DNA from 3 places in the Pseudomonas sp. YY-1 genome. Region 2 is predicted to be linked to each of the others. Evidence: predicted binding sites of a transcription regulator. Region 2 holds the regulator's gene; each other region holds the start of a gene.
The links. The regulator sigma-54, encoded in region 2, starts transcription at its own class of promoters, with help from an activator protein. The targets are predictions, from matches to a motif close to ANTGGCATNNANNTTGCTNT.
Positions count from the first base shown of each region.

Region 1 (4,150 bases), on a different contig from region 2:
GGCCGTGCCATCTGGAGGCTGATTGGTGAAGACCGTGTTGCCGTTGGCGTCGGTGTATTTGTAGATCTGCGCACTGGCCGGCAGGGCCAGGGCGAGCAGCAGGCAGGCGAGTAACGGGCGCATGGGCCGATCCTTCCGCAGGTGATGCGCTAAGCCTTGCACTGCTGGCGGTTCCTGGCAAGCGCAGGGCGCAATGGCTGTGATGTTTGGCTACAAAAAGTGGACTCGGATCTGCCGTAGGAGCGAGCTCTGCTCGCGAACCTGGCTACCTGAAGAGTTTCGCGAGCAGAGCTCGCTCCTGCAGGGCATGGTGTTGCTGCCTGCCCATAAAAAAGCCCCGCCAGGCAGAGCCGGGCGGGGCTTTCGAGTGCGCCGCACGAGGCGGCGCAAACTGGCTTAGACGCTGTAGTACAGGTCGTATTCCAGCGGGTGTACGAAGGTACGTACCTTGATTTCTTCTTCGGACTTCAGCTCGATGTAGGCATCGATGAAGTCGTCGGAGAACACGCCGCCCTTGGTCAGGAACGCGCGGCCCTTGTCCAGCTCTTCCAGGGCTTCTTTCAGGCTGCCGCACACTTGCGGGATCAGCTTGCCTTCTTCCGGCGGCAGGTCGTACAGGTTCTTGTCGGCAGCATCGCCCGGGTGGATCTTGTTCTGGATGCCGTCGATACCGGCCATCAGCAGAGCTGCGAAGGCCAGGTAGGGGTTGGCAGCCGGGTCCGGGAAGCGTGCTTCGATACGGCGAGCTTTCGGGCTGGCAACGTACGGGATACGGATCGAAGCGGAGCGGTTGCGAGCCGAGTAGGCCAGCATGACCGGAGCTTCGAAGCCCGGAACCAGACGCTTGTAGGAGTTGGTCGACGGGTTGGTGAAGCCGTTCAGGGCCTTACCGTGCTTGATGATGCCGCCGATGAAGTACAGAGCGGTCTCGGACAGACCGGCATAGCCTTCACCTGCGAAGGTGTTCTTGCCGTCTTTGGAGATCGACATGTGCACGTGCATGCCCGAACCGTTGTCGCCGTAAAGCGGCTTCGGCATGAAGGTAGCGGTTTTGCCGTAGGCATCAGCTACGTTATGCACGCAGTACTTCAGGGTCTGAACTTCGTCAGCCTTGGCCACCAGGGTGTTGAACTTCACGCCGATTTCGTTCTGACCGGCAGTGGCCACTTCGTGGTGGTGTACTTCGACGACCAGGCCCATTTCTTCCATGGCGTTGCACATGGCGGTACGGATTTCGTGGTCGTGGTCGCACGGCGGAACCGGGAAGTAACCGCCTTTGACGGCCGGGCGGTGGCCCTTGTTGCCGCCGTCGACGTCGCCGTCGGTCATCCAGGAGCCTTGCTCGGAGTAGATCTTGAACATCGAGCCGGAGATGTCGGACTTGAACTTCACTTCGTCGAAGATGAAGAACTCGGGCTCCGGGCCAACGAATACGGTGTCACCGATGCCGGTGCCTTTGAGGAACTCTTCAGCGCGCTTGGCGATGGAGCGCGGGTCGCGGTCGTAGCCTTGCATGGTGCTCGGTTCGATGATGTCGCAGACCAGGATCAGGGTCGGCTCTTCGGTGAACGGGTCCAGAACGGCGGTATCGTCTACCGGCATCAGGATCATGTCGGAGGCTTCGATGCCTTTCCAGCCATGGATGGACGAGCCGTCGAACATTTTGCCGTGCTCGAAGAAATCTTCGTCCAGGGCGTCACGGGCCGGCATGGTCACGTGGTGCTGCTTGCCCTTGGTGTCGGTGAAGCGCAGGTCTACCCACTTCACGTCGTGTTCTTTGATCAGTTGAACAGCCTTAGACATGTTGTCCTCCAGGTGGAAAAGGCTCTTATCGATAAGCCTTGAATATGCGGTGAAGCCCGGCGGGATAGTCCTCCAGGGCGACCTGCCTCACAAGGGAGCAAATTGCATGCCAGTGCCCTTTATTGGGCAGAAGCCGCGAAACTCAGGTGCTGCGCCGTCTGCACGGCAATTCGCTGGAAATATTTGCACCATTTAAGGGCCTTTAATTTCATAAAAGATCCATTTTGGTGCGCTGTGTGGGTGGTGCAGTATTTTTGGTCAAAGCTTGAACAATTTCCGCTATAATCCGCGCCCCTGTTTTTTCGTCCCCCAAGCGGGCGCTCTATTCATGAAGCTCATCGTCAAAGTTTTCCCTGAAATCACCATCAAGAGCCGCCCGGTGCGCAAGCAGTTCATCCGCCAGTTGGGGAAGAACATTCGCTCCGTGCTGCGCGATCTTGACCCCGAACTGCGGGTGACCGGTGTCTGGGACAACCTTGAGGTCGAGACCGATCTGGACGATCCCAAGCTGCTCGCCGAGATGACCGAACGCCTGCGTAACACGCCGGGCATCGGCCTGTTCCTCGAGGTCAATGAATACCCGCTGGGCGATCTGGACGACATCACCGAGCACTGCAAGCGTCACTACGCCGACCAGTTACCGGGCAAGATCTTCGCTGTGCGCTGCAAGCGCGGTGGCAAGCACGCGTTCTCCTCCATCGACGTCGAGCGTCACGTCGGTTCGCGCCTGCGCCTGGAGTGCGGCGCTGCCGGCATCGACCTGAAGAAGCCGGACGTCGAAGTGCGCATGGAGATTCGCGACCAGCGCCTGTTCGTGGTGCATAACCGCCACGAAGGCCTCGGCGGTTACCCGCTGGGCTCGTTGGAACAGACCCTGGTGTTGATGAGCGGCGGCTTCGACTCCACCGTCGCGGCCTATCAGATGATGCGCCGCGGCCTGGTCAGCCACTTCTGCTTCTTCAATCTCGGTGGCCGTGCCCATGAATTGGGCGTGATGGAAGTGGCGCACTATATATGGCAGAAGTTCGGCCGCTCGCAGCGTGTGCTGTTCGTCAGCGTGCCGTTCGAGGAAGTGGTCGGCGAGATTCTCGGTAAGGTCGACAACAGCCAGATGGGCGTGATCCTCAAGCGCATGATGCTGCGCGCCGCCACCCGTGTTGCCGAAAAACTGCAGATCGAAGCGCTGGTCACCGGCGAGGCCATCAGCCAGGTGTCGAGCCAGACCCTGACCAACCTGGCGGTGATCGATTCGGCCACCGACATGCTGGTGATGCGCCCGCTGATTGCCAGCCACAAGCAGGACATCATCGACACCGCCACGCAGATCGGTACCGCCGAGTTCGCCAAGAACATGCCCGAGTACTGCGGCGTGATCTCGGTCAACCCGACCACCAAGGCCCGTGGCTATCGCGTGGAGAGGGAAGAGGCCCAATTCGACATGGCCATCCTCGAGCGTGCCCTGGAGCGCGCCACCCAACTGCCCATCGACCGCGTGATCGACGAGTTGGGCAAGGACGTGCAGGTCGAGGAAGTAGGTGAAGCGCTGGCTGGCCAGATCGTCATCGACATCCGTCACCCTGACGCTGCCGAAGACGAGCCGCTGGACGTGCCGGGCATCGAGGTGCAGGCGCTGCCCTTCTATGCGTTGAACAACAAATTCAAGGAACTGGATGAGAACCGCCAGTACCTCCTGTATTGCGACAAGGGCGTCATGAGCCGCCTGCACGCCCACCATCTGCTGAGCGAGGGACATGCCAATGTGCGCGTTTATCGTCCGGCATAGAACGCCGGGGCTCAATGGCGGAAGTATCCGCCATCGCCCTCCCGACCCGGGGCACCTCTAAAAACTACCTGCGTTGTCATTGCTGCGTTAAAAACAAGCTCAAAATGCTCATTTACAACTTGTAAACTCCGCTTTTTCGCTTGTTTCTGCCTTGCACTGACTGCCTCGCCTACGTTTTTAGAGGTGCCCCGATCAGCTCGCTGATCCCAGTTTCTTCATATTCGTCGTCCAGGCTGGGCGACACACCGAATCCTCTGATCGAGATACACACAGTGATCGAAAATCTACGCAACATCGCCATCATCGCCCACGTCGACCATGGCAAAACCACCCTCGTCGACGCCCTGCTGCGTCAGTCCGGCACCCTGGAACGTAACGAGCTCAACGACGAGCGCGTGATGGACAGCAACGACCAGGAAAAAGAGCGCGGCATCACCATTCTGGCGAAGAACACCGCCATCAAGTGGAACGACTACCGCATCAACATCGTCGACACCCCCGGCCACGCCGACTTCGGTGGCGAAGTTGAGCGCGTGATGTCCATGGTCGACTCCGTACTGCTGG
Region 1 covers NZ_PJLX01000004.1:195,306-199,455, reverse strand. The annotation lists gene CXP40_RS07750 (DUF4124 domain-containing protein) at 1-123, opposite strand, end outside; gene glnA (glutamate--ammonia ligase) at 397-1,803, opposite strand; gene thiI (tRNA uracil 4-sulfurtransferase ThiI) at 2,132-3,586, shown strand; gene typA (translational GTPase TypA) at 3,859-4,150, shown strand, end outside.
Region 1: glnA (glutamate--ammonia ligase) is a predicted target of sigma-54. The motif match lies at 1,898-1,917, and genes of this name have one in related genera.

Region 2 (4,150 bases):
GTCTGCGGGTTTCGGAAAACCGCTTGAGCAGGGTTTCGTCTTCGGCATCGAGATAGAGCACATCGCAGCGGATATTGCGTTTGCGCACTTCATCGAGCAGCTCCGGGAAGCGCTTGAGCTGGCTCAGCAGGTTGCGCGCATCGATAGAGACGGCCACCTGCGGCAGCAGCATGTCGCTATGCGGCAGGAAGCGCTCGGCAAGATCCGGCAGCAGGCCGGCTGGCAGGTTGTCGATGCAGTAGAAACCGTTGTCCTCAAGTACATCGAGGGCGGTGCTCTTGCCCGAGCCCGAGCGACCGCTGACGATGATCAGGCGCATGTTTATTGACCGTTCTGAATGTCCACGACGACCTGAAAGAGATCTTCGCCGCTGTTGGCCTGGCGCAGACGTTCACGTACATCCTGGCGATCGAGCATGCTGGCGATCTGGCGCAGCAGTTCGAGGTGGGCATCGGTTGCCGCCTCCGGCACCAGAAGTACGAACAGCAGATCGACCGGCACGCCGTCGATGGCGTCGAAGTCGACTGCCGTCTCCAGGTGCAGGACTGCACTGATCGGGGCACTGCAGCCAGCCAGGCGGCAGTGGGGAATGGCAATGCCGTTGCCGAAGCCGGTGGAGCCAAGCTTCTCGCGGGCGATGAGGCTTTCGAAGATGTCCTGGGCATCCAGGTCGGGCAGATCGCGTGCAACCAGATTGGCGATCTGTTCGAGCACACGTTTTTTGCTGCCGCCCGGCACGTTCACCAGGGAACGGCCGGGGGTCAGGATATTTTCAAGTCGGATCATGGATAGGGAATGTCAGCGGGCCGTGGCGCCTTGCAGGCGTTCGAGCTGCTTTTCCTTGTGCTTGATGAGTTGACGGTCGAGTTTATCGGCCAACAGGTCGATGGCAGCGTACATATCCTGATGTTCGGCGTTGGCGACGACTTCGCCGCCGGCGATGTGCAGGGTGGCTTCGATCTTCTGCTTGAGTTTTTCGACCTCCATGGTCACCTGTACGTTGGTGATCTTGTCGAAGTGGCGTTCCAGTCGGCCCAGTTTCTCGCCGATATAGTCACGCAGGGCGTCGGTCACATCCAGCTGATGTCCACTGATGTTGACTTGCATACCGCTTTCTCCTTGTTGCCTTGTGTAAGAGACGGGTCTGGTTCGACCCGCCGCCGGAACACTTTGGCCTGAAGGCTTTAGGCCTTCAGTCAATCTGGCCTACATCAGTCGTTTGCGCTCACTCGAGGGCGCTATGCCGAGGGACTCGCGATACTTGGCGACCGTCCGACGGGCGACTTGGATGCCTTGTGCTTCCAGTAAACCAGCGATCTTGCTGTCGCTCAACGGCTTTTTCGCGTTTTCTGCTGCAACCAGTTTTTTGATGATCGCGCGGATCGCGGTGGACGAGCATTCGCCGCCTTCAGAGGTGCTGACATGGCTGGAGAAGAAATATTTCAGCTCGTAAATGCCACGCGGGGTGTGCATGAATTTCTGTGTGGTAACGCGTGAAATGGTCGACTCGTGCATACCCACTGCCTCGGCGATGTCATGCAATACCAGAGGCTTCATCGCCTCGTCGCCGTAGTCGAGGAAGCCACGCTGGTGCTCGACGATCTGCGTGGCTACCTTCATCAGCGTTTCGTTGCGGCTCTGCAGGCTCTTGATGAACCAGCGGGCCTCCTGCAACTGGTTGCGCATGAAGGTGTTATCGGCACTGGAATCGGCGCGTTTGACGAAGCCGGCATACTGCGGGTTGACCCTCAGGCGCGGCATCGCCTCCTGGTTCAGTTCCACCAGCCAGCGCTCGTTGTGCTTGCGCACGATCACGTCGGGCACCACGTATTCCGGCTCGCTGGATTCGATCTGCGAACCCGGACGCGGATTCAGGCGCTGGATCAGGTCGATGACCTGGCGCAGTTCGTCTTCCTTGAGCTTGGTGCGGCGCATCAGCTGGGCGTAATCGCGGCTGCCGAGCAGTTCCAGATAATCGCCGACCACGCGCTGGGTTTCGCTCAGCCAGGGGGTGTTAGCGGGCAACTGACGCAGTTGCAGGAGCAGGCATTCGCGCAGGTCACGGGCGCCGATACCTGCTGGTTCGAACTGCTGGATGCGGTGCAGCACCACTTCCACTTCATCCATTTCGACATCCAGTTCGGGGTCGAAGGATTCGGTCACTTCCTCGAGGGTTTCTTCGAGGTAGCCGTCGTTGTTGATGCAGTCGATCAGGGTCGCCGCGATCAGGCGATCCTTGTCCGACATGGGCGCCAGGTTCAGTTGCCAGAGCAGGTGGCTGTGCAGACTTTCGCCGCTGGAGGTGCGAGTGGTGAAGTCCCACTCGTCATCATCGTTGCTGGGCAGGCTGCTGGCGCTGGTCTGGTAGATGTCTTCCCAGGCTGTGTCGACTGGCAGCTCGTTGGGAATGCGCTCGCCCCAGTCGCCTTCTTCCAGGTTATCCACAGTCGGGGTGGTTTCCTGGTAGCTCTCTTCCTTGTTCGGGGTCGGAGTGGCGCTTTCGGCGCCATCAGCCATTGGATCGCTGTTGTCGAAGTCGTCGCCTTCTTCCTGGCGCTCGAGCATGGGATTGGACTCCAGCGCCTCCTGGATTTCCTGTTGCAGGTCCAGAGTAGACAGTTGGAGGAGGCGGATAGCCTGTTGCAGCTGCGGGGTCATCGTCAGCTGCTGGCCCATCTTGAGGACTAGCGATGGTTTCATTGCAGACCTTAATTTACTGGCGAGTTACGCCTTCCACATCAGGGCGCCGAAGCGCCGCCAGGAAGCAAATTATATGCCTGAATTTCTCGTTTTTGCCTAGGGGTTGCAATATTTCTGTAGCGAAATAGCGGGCGACCTACAGGCGGAACTCGTGGCCCAGGTATACCTCTTTCACCGTCTGGTTGGCGAGGATGGTCTCGGCGTCACCTTCGGCGATCAGTTGCCCATCGTTGACGATGTAGGCGGTTTCGCAGATGTCCAGGGTTTCGCGCACGTTGTGATCGGTGATCAGAATGCCGATGCCCTTGGTCTTGAGGTGGTGGATGATCTGCTTGATGTCGCCAACCGAAATCGGGTCGACACCGGCAAAGGGTTCGTCGAGCAGAATGAACTTGGGATTGGTCGCCAGGGCTCTGGCAATCTCTACGCGGCGTCGCTCACCGCCGGACAGGCTCATGCCGAGGCTGTCGGCGATATGGTGGATATGGAATTCCTGCAGCAGGTTTTCCAGCTCCGCCTGGCGTCCGGCGCGGTCCAGGTCCTTGCGCGTTTCGAGAATGGCCATGATGTTGTCGGCCACCGACAGTTTGCGGAAGATCGACGCTTCCTGCGGCAGGTAGCCGATGCCCGCGCGAGCGCGGCCATGCATGGGCTGATGACTGACATCGAGATCGTCGATAAGCACGCGGCCTTGGTCGGCGCGCACCAGGCCGACAATCATGTAGAAGCAGGTGGTCTTGCCGGCACCATTGGGGCCGAGCAGGCCAACGATCTGACCACTTTCGATGCTCAGGCTGACGTCACGCACGACCTGGCGGCTCTTGTAACTTTTCGCCAGGTGTTGGGCTTTGAGAATGGCCATTACTGCTGCTGATCCGCGGGTTTGTTCTTCGGTTGGATGACCATGTCGATACGCGGGCGCGGTGTGCTGACGTTGCCGCCTGTAGCGCGACCGGCGTTTACGATCTGGCGGCGGGTGTCGTAGACGATCTTCTCGCCTTCGAAGGTATTGCCTTCCTGAATCACCTTGGCCTGGTCGATCAGTACGATGCGCTCATTGCTGGCGAAGTACTGGATGGTTTTGCCGTAGGCCTTGACGATGTCCTTGTCCGCCGCCGGCTTCTGCTCGTAGTAGGCCAGATTGCCGACCGATGTGAAGACGTCGATGTCGCCACTGGCGGTCTGGGTGATGGTGACAGTGTCGCCCGTGATCTTCAGGGTGCCCTGAGTGATGATCACATCGCCGCGGTAGACGGCTACACCTTGTCGGTCATCCAGTTCTGCGCTGTCGGCCTGGATGCGAATCGGTTGATCGCGATCCGATGGCAGTGCCCAGGCAGCCGCGCTTCCCAATGCGGCGCCGAGGCTGAGAATCAGGGGGAGGGTATTAACGAACCTCATGCTGGCCTCTTACGTTGGACTGCAGGAGCATCCTGCCGTCATTCAAGTA
Region 2 covers NZ_PJLX01000002.1:303,005-307,154, forward strand. The annotation lists gene rapZ (RNase adapter RapZ) at 1-319, opposite strand, end outside; gene ptsN (PTS IIA-like nitrogen regulatory protein PtsN) at 322-786, opposite strand; gene hpf (ribosome hibernation-promoting factor, HPF/YfiA family) at 799-1,107, opposite strand; gene CXP40_RS04125 (RNA polymerase factor sigma-54) at 1,207-2,700, opposite strand; gene lptB (LPS export ABC transporter ATP-binding protein) at 2,837-3,562, opposite strand; gene lptA (lipopolysaccharide transport periplasmic protein LptA) at 3,562-4,101, opposite strand; gene lptC (LPS export ABC transporter periplasmic protein LptC) at 4,088-4,150, opposite strand, start outside.

Region 3 (4,150 bases), on a different contig from region 2:
AGACAAGAAGGAGTCCGGGCATGGCCGGGTTGATGGATTCGGTTAACCAGCGCACGCAGCTGGTGGGGCAGAACCGCTTGGAGTTGTTGTTGTTTCGCCTGGAGGGCCCACAGCTTTACGGTATCAACGTATTCAAGGTGAAGGAGGTGCTGCAGTGCCCGAATCTCACCATCATGCCCAAATCAAGCCCGGTGGTGCGGGGGGTAGCCAACATTCGTGGGGGCACCATCCCGATTCTTGATCTTTCCATCGCGACTGGCCGTGCCGCGCTGGAAGATCTGAAAACCAGCTTCGTGATCATCACCGAGTACAACACCAAGGTTCAGGGTTTTCTGGTGCGCTCGGTCGAGCGTATCGTCAACATGAACTGGGAGGAGATCCATCCGCCACCCAAGGGCACTGGACGCGATCACTACCTGACAGCAGTCACGCGGCTCGACCAGCAGTTGGTCGAGATCATCGATGTTGAGAAGATTCTTGCCGAAGTTGCGCCGACCTCGGAAGTGATATCCGCTGGCGTCATCGATGATGAGGTGCAGAGTCAGGCGGTGACCAAGCATGTGTTGATCGTCGATGACTCTTCGGTGGCGCGCAAACAGGTTTCGCGCTGCCTGCAGACAGTCGGCGTTGAGGTTACCGCGTTGAACGATGGTCGTGAGGCGCTCAATTACCTCAAGAAAATGGCGGACGAGGGCCACAATCCCGACAAGGAACTGTTGATGCTCATTTCCGACATCGAGATGCCGGAGATGGACGGATATACGCTGACTACGGAGATTCGTAGCGATCCGCGCATGCAGAAGCTGCATATCCTCCTGCATACTTCGCTTTCCGGTGTGTTCAACCAGGCGATGGTGAAGAAGGTCGGCGCTGACGACTTCCTCGCCAAGTTCAAGCCAGATGATCTGGCGGCGCGCGTGGTCGATCGCATTCGTGTATCGGATGGGGGCTGAAGGGTGACCTTCGGCGAACGTTATGGTTGCAGAGGCGGCACTAGTGTCTTCAGGTAATTTGGATTTCGAGCAGTTCCGGACCTTCCTGGAAAAGGCCTGCGGTATTCTGCTTGGCAGCAACAAGCAGTACCTGGTCTCCAGTCGTCTGAACAAGCTGATGGAACAGAACGGCATCAAGACCCTGGGCGAACTGGTGCAGCGTATGCAAAGCCAGCCGCGTGGAGGCCTGCGCGAGCAGGTCGTAGATGCCATGACCACCAACGAGACTCTGTGGTTTCGTGACACCTATCCCTTCGAGGTACTCAAGAATCGCGTGCTGCCGGAGTTGATCAAGGCTTACCCGGGCCAGCGTCTGCGTATCTGGTCGGCGGCTTGTTCGTCCGGCCAGGAGCCTTACTCGCTGTCGATGTCCATCGATGAGTTCGAGCGCACCAACCTCGGTCAGCTCAAGGCAGGTGTGCAGATCGTTGCCACCGACCTTTCGCCGTCGATGCTGACCAATTGCAAATCCGGCGAGTACGACAGCCTGGCCATGGGCCGTGGCCTTTCGCAGGAGCGTCTGCAGCGCTACTTCGACCCCAAAGGGCCGGGGCGTTGGCAGGTCAAGGCGCCGATCAAGAGCCGTGTCGAGTTCCGCCCGCTGAATCTGCTGGATAGCTACGCGGCATTGGGCAAGTTCGACATCGTGTTTTGCCGCAACGTGCTGATCTACTTCTCGGCAGAAGTGAAGAAGGACATCCTGACGCGTATTCATGCCACGTTGAAGCCGGGTGGTTATCTGTTCCTCGGCGCCTCCGAGGCGCTCAATGGCCTGCCGGAGAAGTACCAGATGGTGCAGTGCAGTCCGGGGATCATCTACAAGGCCAAATAAGCGCAAGGCATGTTTGGTATCAGCAACGGGAGGCCTTTGGCCTCCCGTTTGCGTTTCCAGAGCTGGAGATGACGGTTCGGCTGCACGTGAGCGGTTGGGTAGGGTGCGCTGTGCGCACCAGCGACCTGGCGGGGCTGAAGAGCCGGTGCGCATGGCGCACCATAGGGTTCGGTGGGCGGCAATCTGTCCGGTTGGCTTTGCCGCCCGCTTGCCAATAGGCGGTAAAGCCTTGCCGCTTTGCCGTTATTTCCCTGTTCGTCACGCATTAAGCTATTGATTTTATTGATTTAAATAAGTTGGCACAGCCTTTGCTGAATATCTCGCAACAGAGACCACATGGCCCAAGCGGCAAAGGTTCGGAACATGAGCATCAACTTCGGCAAGGCACTCGGCATCCACGAACAGGCCCTTGGCTTTCGCGCCCAGCGCGCTGAGGTGCTGGCCAACAACATCGCCAACGCCGATACGCCGAATTACAAGGCTCGTGATCTGGACTTCGCCAGTGTCCTGGCTGAGCAGAGCAATCGCATGCAGCGTGGTGGCGTTTCCCTGAATCGCACCGATAGCCGCCACATTCCGGCCGAGGGCATCAATAGCGGTGAAGCTGAATTGCCGTACCGCACGCCGTTCCACGCGTCGCTGGATCAGAACAGTGTCGACCTGCAGATCGAGCAATCGAACTACGCCGAAAACGCGGTGCAGTTCCAGGCCAGCTTCACCTTTCTCAATAGCAAATTCAAAGGGCTGACCACAGCCCTGCGCGGCGAATAAGGAGCGCGACCATGTCCCTTGCCAGTGTTTTCAACATCGCCGGAACCGGCATGAGCGCCCAGAGCACTCGCCTGAACACCATTTCCAGCAACATCGCCAACGCCGAAACCGTCTCCTCGAGTCTGGATCAGACCTACCGTGCTCGCCACCCGGTGTTCGCCACCGTATTTCAGAGTGCTCAAGGCGGCGACCGTGGTTCGCTGTTCGCCGAGCAGGATGAGGCCGGTCGTGGTGTCCAGGTGCTCGGCGTGATCGAGGACCAGAGCAGCCTGATGCCGCGTTACGAGCCGGATCATCCGATGGCCAATGCCGACGGTTATGTCTACTACCCGAACGTCAACGTGGTTGAGGAAATGGCCGACATGATTTCCGCCAGTCGCGCCTTCCAGACCAACGTTGAAATGATGAATACCGCCAAACAGATGCTGCAGCGCGTGCTGACCCTGGGTCAGTAAGCCAAGACGAGGAGACTAGGGATGAGCACAGTAAGCGGCACTGGCTCGGTACTGGATCAGTATCAGCACAAACCGGACGCACCGAAGAGCAACGACCTCGGCAAGAACGAGTTCCTCAACTTGCTGGTCGCGCAGCTCAACAACCAGAACCCACTGGAGCCGCAGGGCAACGGTGAGTTCATCGCCCAGTTGGCGCAATTCAGCCAGGTCGAAGGGATCGAGAAACTCAACACCAGCATGGGTTCGATGCTGTCCAGCTTCCAGTCTTCGCAGGCGTTGCAGGCGTCTTCTCTGGTCGGCCGCAAGGTGATCGTGCCGAGCGAGAAGGCTGTGGTCGACACCAGTGAGAGTTTCAAAGCCAGCACCATTTTGCCGGTCAGCAGCAGCAACGTGTATGTCAACGTCTACGACAATTCCGGCTCGCTGGTGACGCGCGTCAACTTGGGCGAGCAGGCTGCCGGCAACGTCAGTTTCATCTGGGATGGCAAGGATTCCGACGGCAACGTGGCGCCGCCGGGCACCTACAAGTTCGAGGCGCAAGCCACCTACGGCAGCGAAACCAAGGGGCTGTACACCTTGCTGCCGGCCAACGTCGACAGCGTCACCCTGGGCGGCAGCGAGCTGATGCTCAACCTCGCCGGCCTGGGCAGCGTTCCGCTTTCTCAAGTGCAGGTCATCGGCCAATAACTATTGCCGCCGGCAGTTCCGGCAAAGGAGTCTTCCATGTCGTTCAATATTGGTCTCAGTGGCCTGCGTGCCGCGACCAGTGACCTCAACGTCACCGGCAACAACATCGCCAACGCCGGTACTGCAGGTTTCAAGCAGTCGCGCGCCGAGTTCGCCGACGTCTATGCCGCTTCCGTTCTGGGTACCGGCAAGAATGCGCAGGGCAGCGGTGTACTGCTGGCAGACGTGTCGCAGTTGTTCAACCAGGGCAACGTCAACTACACGAACAACGCGCTGGATCTGGCCATCAACGGCAACGGCTTCTTCGTGACCAGCAACAACGGTGAGATTGGCTATACCCGCGCCGGTTACTTCGGCACCGATCGTGATGGCTATATCGTCAACAACTTCGGTTATCGCCTGCAGGGCTATAC
Region 3 covers NZ_PJLX01000009.1:68,829-72,978, forward strand. The annotation lists gene CXP40_RS14155 (chemotaxis protein CheV) at 21-953, shown strand; gene cheR (protein-glutamate O-methyltransferase CheR) at 997-1,824, shown strand; gene flgB (flagellar basal body rod protein FlgB) at 2,188-2,595, shown strand; gene flgC (flagellar basal body rod protein FlgC) at 2,607-3,050, shown strand; gene flgD (flagellar hook assembly protein FlgD) at 3,072-3,737, shown strand; gene flgE (flagellar hook protein FlgE) at 3,774-4,150, shown strand, end outside.
Region 3: flgB (flagellar basal body rod protein FlgB) is a predicted target of sigma-54. The motif match lies at 2,120-2,139, and genes of this name have one in related genera.